DNA from 2 places in the Kitasatospora sp. NBC_01539 genome. Region 2 is predicted to be linked to the other one. Evidence: riboswitches for the same ligand, from Rfam matches in the RefSeq annotation. Region 2 holds a riboswitch; the other holds the start of a gene.
The links. A riboswitch is a leader RNA that binds a small molecule or an ion and turns the genes downstream of it on or off. The one in region 2 is predicted to bind glycine.
Positions count from the first base shown of each region.

Region 1: it holds a riboswitch for glycine, as region 2 does, so the genes downstream of both, gcvT (glycine cleavage system aminomethyltransferase GcvT) here and gcvP (aminomethyl-transferring glycine dehydrogenase) in region 2, are expected to answer to the same signal.

Region 1 is NZ_CP109390.1:3,397,639-3,401,715, forward strand. It holds gene OG335_RS14435 (enhanced serine sensitivity protein SseB C-terminal domain-containing protein) at 50-844, opposite strand; glycine riboswitch at 963-1,064, shown strand; gene gcvT (glycine cleavage system aminomethyltransferase GcvT) at 1,218-2,336, shown strand; gene gcvH (glycine cleavage system protein GcvH) at 2,416-2,793, shown strand; gene glyA (serine hydroxymethyltransferase) at 2,881-4,077, shown strand, end outside.
Region 2 is NZ_CP109390.1:6,965,798-6,969,874, reverse strand. It holds gene gcvP (aminomethyl-transferring glycine dehydrogenase) at 1-2,331, opposite strand, end outside; glycine riboswitch at 2,555-2,658, opposite strand; gene OG335_RS30200 (DUF2382 domain-containing protein) at 2,909-4,077, shown strand, end outside.

The DNA.
Region 1 (4,077 bases), 3.6 Mb from region 2:
GGACACGCGTCATGCCGCACACCCCTGCACGGTCTCCCGGCCGGGTCGCTCACCCGCGCACGTAGAAGGGGGCGACCCGGGTGAGCAGCCACTCGACCACCGGGTCGTCGACCATGTCCAGCAGCACCAGGTGGACGCCCCAGGCGGGCGGCGCGGTTGCGAGCGCACGGCCCAGCGCCTCGTTGACGGCTCCCGGATCGGCCGGCCCGGCGGGGTCGAGCTGCACGCCGACGTAGAGCTGCACGGGGTCGGCCTCGACCCGGGCGAGGGTCCGCCGGGCCGTCAGCACCCCGCGCAGCGAGGCGAGTTCGGTGGTCGCGGCGGCCAGGAACGCGTACGGCTCCTGGTGCGGCTCGGGCTCGCGCAGCGCGACGGCGGCGCCCTCGGAGAGCGGCTCGGCGGCCCAGCGCTCGTCGCGCGGGCCGCGGCGCAGCTCGCCGACGCCCTCCGGCGGCACCGGGATGCCGACCGGCGCCTCGGGGTTGACCGCGATGCCGATGCCCGGCGGCAGGCCGCGGGCGAACTCCCACACCGGGGCGATCGCGAACGCCATGCCGGGCGCGTGCCGGAGGAACTGCTCCTGCGAGGAGAACACCGGCACGTACGGCGTGCCGGCCAGCTCGATCGTCGGCAGGTCGAGCGAGGCGCCCTGCGGGTCGGCACCGGCCGGCAGCGGGATCCACACCTGGCTGCGGGCGAGCACCTCCACCACGCGGGGGGTCGCGCCGGGGTCGCCGAGCGCCGCGGTGAGCACCTGCTCCAGTTCGTTGGACGGCCAGCTGCCGCCCTCCGGCGCCGTGCCGGGTGCGGCCCACGCCTGTGCCTCGCCCGCCGGATACCCCATGAACCGCCCCTTCGATCGACCCCTGCACAGAGCCTAGCGGGCCGCCCCCCTCTCCCATCAGGCCCGGCGGCATGCCATGATGAGCGCGCTCGACACCACCAACTTCATACAGGCCGCTCGAACCCGCGCGGGAGAGTCCGGAACGCCCCTGGGGTGTGGCCGGCGCCGAAGGAGCAAGTCCTCCCCGGAATCTCTCAGGCACAGATACCGCACGGGCGAGGCACATCTGGAAAGTGGACACGGCCGCGCCGTGCGCCCACCCACGGTGCAAGCCGCCATCCTGTAAGGAGGCGGTGAAGCTCTCAGGTTGTTGACGACAGACGGGGAGACTCCACCCCAGCATGCCCTTCAGCAGCCTAGGAGTCCTGCCGTCATGTCCCTCCGCCACACCGCCCTCGACGCGCTGCACCGTTCGCTCGGCGCGACCATGACCGACTTCGCGGGCTGGGACATGCCGCTGCGCTACGGCAGCGAGCGCGAGGAGCACCTCGCGGTCCGCACGAAGGCCGGCCTGTTCGACCTGTCGCACATGGGCGAGATCACCGTCAGCGGCCCGCAGGCCGGCGAGCTGCTCGACCACGCGCTGGTCGGCTTCATCTCCGCCCTCGGCGTGCTGCGCGCCCGCTACACCATGATCTGCCGCGAGGACGGCGGCATCCTCGACGACCTGATCGTCTACCGCACCGCCGAGGACGCGTACCTGGTGGTCGCCAACGCCTCCAACGCGCAGGTCGTGCTCGACGCCCTGACCGAGCGCGCCGCGGGCTTCGACGCGACCGTCCGCGACGACCGCGACGCGTACGCGCTGATCGCCGTGCAGGGCCCGGAGGCGAACGGCATCCTGGGCTCCGTCACCGACGCCGACCTGCCGGGCCTCAAGTACTACGCGCTGCTGCCCGCCACCGTCGCCGGCCGCGAGGTGTGGCTGGCCCGCACCGGCTACACCGGCGAGGACGGCTTCGAGGTCTTCTGCGCCCCCGCCGACGCCGAGCACCTGTGGCAGGCCCTCACCGGCGCCGGCACGGACAAGGGCCTGGTGCCGTGCGGCCTGTCCTGCCGCGACACGCTGCGCCTGGAGGCCGGCATGCCGCTGTACGGGCACGAGCTGTCGACCGACCTGACGCCGTTCGACGCGGGCCTGGGCCGGGTGGTGCGCTTCGACAAGACCACCAACGACGGCGCGTTCGTCGGCCGCAAGGCGCTGGAGCAGGCCGCCGCCGAGGCGGAGTCCGCCCCGCCGCGCAGGCTCGTCGGCCTGGTCTCCGAGGGCAGGCGGGTGCCGCGCGCCGAGTACGCGGTGGTCGACGCGGACGGCGCCGTGATCGGCCGGATCACCTCCGGCGCGCCCTCCCCCACCCTCGGGAAGCCGATCGCGATCGCGTACGTGGACGCCGCGCACGCCGAGCCCGGCTCGGCCGTGGCGGTGGACGTCCGCGGCCGGCCCGAGCCGGTCGAGGTCGTGGCGCTGCCGTTCTACAAGCGCGCCCGCTGAGCCCGTTCCCCGCCCCACAGCCCGGTCCGCTCAGCGGACGGCTCCGCCCTACCCTCTTGCGATCCTGGAGAATGACGCCATGAGCAACCCCACGCACCTGCAGTACACCAAGGAGCACGAGTGGCTGACGGCCGCCGAGGACGGTGTCTCGACGGTCGGCATCACCAAGCACGCCGCCGACGCCCTCGGTGACATCGTCTACGTCCAGCTCCCCGCCGTCGGCGACACGGTGACCGCGGGCGAGACCTGTGGCGAGCTCGAGTCCACCAAGTCGGTCAGCGACCTGTACTCGCCCGCCACCGGCGAGGTCACCGAGATCAACGAGGGCGTCGTCGACGACCCGGCGCTGGTCAACGGCGACCCGTTCGGCGAGGCGTGGCTGTTCAAGGTCCGCGTCGAGGCGACCGACGAACTGCTCGACGCCGACGCGTACACCGCCTTCACCACCGGCGTCTGACCGCCGCTCCACCCCGGGGGCGGCCGCAGCGCAGCAGCCGCCCCACCCTGGCCCCAGCCCGCTCCGCCCACGGGGAGACCCCACCTCATGACGGTTCTCAACCAGTCCCTGCACGCGCTCGACCCGGAGATCGCGGCCGCGGTCGACGCCGAGCTGCACCGCCAGCAGACCACCCTCGAAATGATCGCCTCCGAGAACTTCGCCCCAGTGGCGGTCATGGAGGCCCAGGGCTCGGTCCTGACCAACAAGTACGCCGAGGGCTACCCCGGCAAGCGCTACTACGGCGGCTGCGAGCACGTCGACGTCGCCGAGCAGATCGCGATCGACCGGGTGAAGGCGCTGTTCGGCGCCGAGCACGCCAACGTGCAGCCGCACTCCGGCGCGCAGGCCAACGCCGCCGCGATGTTCGCGCTGATCCAGCCGGGTGACACCATCCTGGGCCTGAGCCTGGCGCACGGCGGCCACCTCACCCACGGCATGAAGATCAACTTCTCCGGCAAGCTCTACAACGTGGCCGCGTACCACGTCGACGAGAAGTCCGGCCTGGTCGACATGGCCGAGGTCGAGCGCCTCGCCAAGGAGCACCAGCCCAAGCTGATCATCGCCGGCTGGTCCGCCTACCCGCGCCAGCTGGACTTCGCCGAGTTCCGCCGCATCGCGGACGAGGTCGGCGCCCTCCTCATGGTCGACATGGCGCACTTCGCCGGCCTCGTCGCCGCGGGCCTGCACCCCTCGCCGGTGCCGTACGCGGACGTGGTCACCACCACCACCCACAAGACCCTGGGCGGCCCGCGCGGCGGCGTCATCCTCTCCAAGGCCGAGTGGGCGAAGAAGATCAACTCCGCGGTCTTCCCCGGCCAGCAGGGCGGCCCGCTGGAGCACGTGATCGCCGCGAAGGCCGTGGCCTTCAAGGTCGCCGCGTCCGAGGAGTTCAAGGAGCGCCAGCAGCGCACCCTGGAGGGCGCGAAGATCCTCGCCGAGCGCCTCCTGCAGCAGGACACCGTCGACGCGGGCGTCTCCGTGCTCTCCGGCGGCACCGACGTGCACCTCGTCCTCGTCGACCTGCGCAACAGCGAGCTCAACGGCCAGGACGCCGAGGACCGCCTCCACGAGGTCGGCATCACGGTCAACCGCAACGCCGTCCCGAACGACCCGCGCCCGCCGATGGTCACCTCCGGCCTGCGCGTCGGCACCCCGGCGCTCGCCACCCGCGGCTTCGGGGCCGACGACTTCCGCGAGGTCGCCGACATCATCGCCGAGACCCTGCTGCCGGGCTTCGACGAG
Region 2 (4,077 bases):
GCGCTTGAGGCCCTCGCCGCCCATCAGCCGGACGTACGCCCAGGAGATCGGCAGGATCGCCGCGGAGCCCCACGGCGCGGCCGAGATCGGGCCGACGCCGGTGGCCGGGCCGGCCTCCGGCTGCAGCGGGTGGTTCGGCAGGTACGGCGAGAGGTGCGCGCGCACCGCGACCGGGCCGACGCCGGGGCCGCCGCCGCCGTGCGGGATGCAGAAGGTCTTGTGCAGGTTGAGGTGCGAGACGTCCGCGCCGAACTTGCCCGGCTTGGCCAGCCCGACCAGCGCGTTGAGGTTGGCGCCGTCGACGTAGACCTGGCCGCCGGCCTCGTGGACGAGGGCGCAGATCTCGGTGATCTCGGTCTCGAACACGCCGTGGGTCGACGGGTAGGTGACCATCAGCACGGAGAGCTGGTCGCGGTGCTGGGCGATCTTGGCCTTGAGGTCCTCGACGTCCACGTCGCCGTCGGTGAGGGTCTTCACCACGACGACCCGCATGCCGGCCATCACCGCGGAGGCGGCGTTGGTGCCGTGCGCGGAGGAGGGGATGAGGCAGACGTCACGCCCGCCGTCGCCGTTCGCCAGGTGGTAGGCGCGGACGGCCAGCAGGCCGGCGAGCTCGCCCTGGGAGCCGGCGTTCGGCTGGATCGACACGGCGTCGTAGCCGGTCACCTCGACGAGCTGCTGCTCCAGGCCATGGATCAGGCTGAGGTAGCCCTGCACCTGGTCGGCCGGGGCGAACGGGTGCAGCTGGCCGAACTCCGGCCAGGTCACCGGCTCCATCTCGGTGGTCGCGTTGAGCTTCATGGTGCAGGAGCCGAGCGGGATCATGCCGCGGTCCAGCGCGTAGTCGCGGTCCGACAGGCGGCGCAGGTAGCGCAGCATGGCGGTCTCCGAGCGGTGGCTGTGGAAGACCGGGTGGGTGAGGTACTCGTCCTCGCGCAGCAGCGCGGCGGGCAGCGTGTCGGCGGTCTCGGCCAGCTCGGTGCCGGTGACGCCGAACGCGCCGAGGACGGCGGTCAGGTGCTCGCGGGTGGTGGTCTCGTCGCAGGAGGCGGAGACGGTGTCGGCGTCCACCCGGTACAGGTTGACGCCGGCCGCGCGGGCCGCCCCGACGACCGCGTCGGCGCGCTGCGGCACCCGGGCGGTGACGGTGTCGAAGAACGCCCCGTGCACGACCTCGACCCCGCCGGCCCGCAGGCCCTCGGCGAGCGCCGCGGCGTAGCGGTGGGTGCGGCGGGCGATGTCCGCGAGGCCGTCCGGGCCGTGGTAGACGGCGTACATGGAGGCCATCACGGCGAGCAGCACCTGGGCGGTGCAGATGTTGCTGGTGGCCTTCTCGCGGCGGATGTGCTGCTCGCGGGTCTGCAGCGCGAGGCGGTAGGCGCGGGTGCCGTCGGCGTCGACGGAGACGCCGACGAGGCGGCCGGGCAGGTTGCGGGCGTACTCGGCGCGCACGGCGAGGTAGCCGGCGTGCGGGCCGCCGAAGCCCATCGGCACGCCGAAGCGCTGCGAGGTGCCGCACGCGATGTCGGCGCCGAGCTCGCCGGGCGACTTCAGGAGGGTGAGGGCCAGCAGGTCGGCCGCGACGGCGACGACCGCGCCGAGGCCGTGCGCCTGCTCGATGACGGGGGCGAGGTCGCGGACCGCGCCGGAGGCGCCCGGGTACTGGAGCAGCACGCCGAAGACGCCGCGCTCGGCGATCTCCGCGGGAATGCCTCCCGACAGGTCGGCGACGACGACCTCGACGCCGGTCGGCACGGCGCGGGTCTCGATCACCGCGACGGTCTGCGGCAGGGTGTCGGCGTCGACCAGGAAGACGCCGCCCTTGACCTTGGTGACGCGCCGGGCCAGCGCCATCGCCTCGGCGGCGGCGGTGCCCTCGTCGAGGAGGGAGGAGCCGGAGGTGGCCAGGCCCGTCAGGTCGGAGACGACGGTCTGGAAGTTGAGCAGCGCCTCCAGGCGGCCCTGCGAGATCTCCGGCTGGTACGGCGTGTAGGCGGTGTACCAGGCGGGGCTCTCCAGCACGTTGCGCAGGATCACCGGCGGCGTGAAGGTGCCGTAGTAGCCCAGGCCGATCATCGAGGTGAGGACCTCGTTGCGGTCGGCCAGGTCGCGCAGCTCCGCGAGCACCTGGGCCTCGCTGCGGCCGGCGGGCAGGCCGAGCGCCTCCAGGCTGCGGATGGCCTCGGGCACGGCCGCGTCGGAGAGCTCGTCCAGGGAGGCGTAGCCCACGTGGGCCAGCATCTTCTCCTGAGCGGCGGCGTCGGGGCCGATGTGGCGGGTCTCGAACGGACTGGCCTGCTCGAGCTCGGTGAGGTTCGGCTGGGCGTTCATGGGGGTCGAGGCCTCCTGGTCACGGACCGGCGGGGGTGCGCACGCCGGTCGGCCGCCATGGGGAGCCGGAGACGTACGAACCCGTCAGGCCTCCCCCTCTGTCATCGGTACCTGAGAGCTTCGCCGCATCGGTGCCCGGAGGCATCCTGTCGACTTGCACCGTCGGTGAGAGTGGTGCCGGCGGCTCCTGCGCCATCGGCCCTGCCCTGCTTTCCAGAGTGACCTATCCCACGCGGTACGGATGCCTGAGAGATTCCGGGGAGGAGTTGCTCCTTCGGCGCCCCTTTCCCAGCTCAGCGGGGTCGGGGACTCTCCCGCGCGGGCTCGGCGGTCGCCGCCCAGGATACCAGCGGGAGGGCCGTGGATCACGGCCGCTGTGACGGCCGTCGCACGGGCCTCCGCCGGGGCGGCCGCCCGGACGGCTGTCCGCCGGACGGATCAACCGCCGCCCGGACGGCCCTCTCCGGCTCGCGGGTGTCCGGTTCATGCCGTTTCGTGTGAGATGGCGTCTGGCCAGCTCCTCCAGCCGTCCCCACAACCGAGCGCCACAGGAGCAGTTGCACTGGAGGAGAACAGCGTGCAGACCGATATCGATCCGCGAGACCTGATCGGACACAAGGCGGTCGACCGGAACGGTGACAAGATCGGCACGGTTGACGAGGTGTACCTCGACGACGCGACCGGTGAGCCCGAGTGGGCCGCGGTCCGCACCGGCATCTTCGGCAGGGACGCCTTCGTCCCGCTGACGACCAGCGAGTTCTCCGGCGAGGAGCTCAAGGTCCCGTACGACAAGTCCCTGATCAAGGAGTCCCCGGACTTCGGGGTGGGCCAGCACCTCTCACCGGCCCAGGAGCTCCAGCTCTACCGCTACTACGGCCTCGACACCTCGGGCCCCGGCCGCCCGACCGCACCGGCGGCCGGTGCCGCGGCGCCCGCGGACGCCGACTTCGGCGCGGTGCCCGTCGCGGCCGGCGAAGCGGTGCGCACCGGCCCGGCCGCGGACGCGCACGAGCGGGCCCGGCGGGCCGGCCGGGACGGCGGGCACACCGACCGCCACGACCGCCACGACCGCGGCGACGGTGAGCGGGCGGCGACGGCACCGGCTCCTCCGGCGGTGTCGAACAACGTCCGCCACCTGGTGCAGCCGCCCGCGGCGCAGCACGGCCCGTCGGCGGCGCAGCTCGCACCGAAGCAGGCCGCCGAGGCGGGGCCGAGCGGCCCGGTGGAGATCACCTGCCGCGAGGAGCGCCTCGACATCAGCACGGAGTGGCACGTGCTGGGCACCGCGCGGCTGCGCAAGTACGTGACGTCGGAGGCCGTCGAGCGGCGGGTGCCGGTGGTGCGCGAGCGCGTCCGGGTGGAGCGGGTGCCGGTCGGCGACGCCGAGCGGGCCGCGCTGAGCGAGCAGGAGATCGCCGAGGCCATGGAGGAGGTGACGCTCCGGGAGGAGCGTCCGGTGGTCCGCAAGTACCTGGCGCCGATCGAGCGCGTCCGCCTGGTGGTCGAGCGCTACACCGAGGAGGAGCTCGTCCGCGAGGAGCTGCGGCGCGAGCAGGTCGAGGTCCACGACGGCACCGCGCAGCAGCCGTCCGAGTCGCCGCAGGTCAACACGGCGGAGACCTCGGGCGGCATGCGCAGCGCGGCGATGGCCGGGCATGCGGGGCTGGCGACGGGGCCGGTCGTGACGCCGCTCGCGGCGCGGACGGCCTCCGGCCCGGTGCGTCCGGAGCCGCTGCTCCCGTCCTG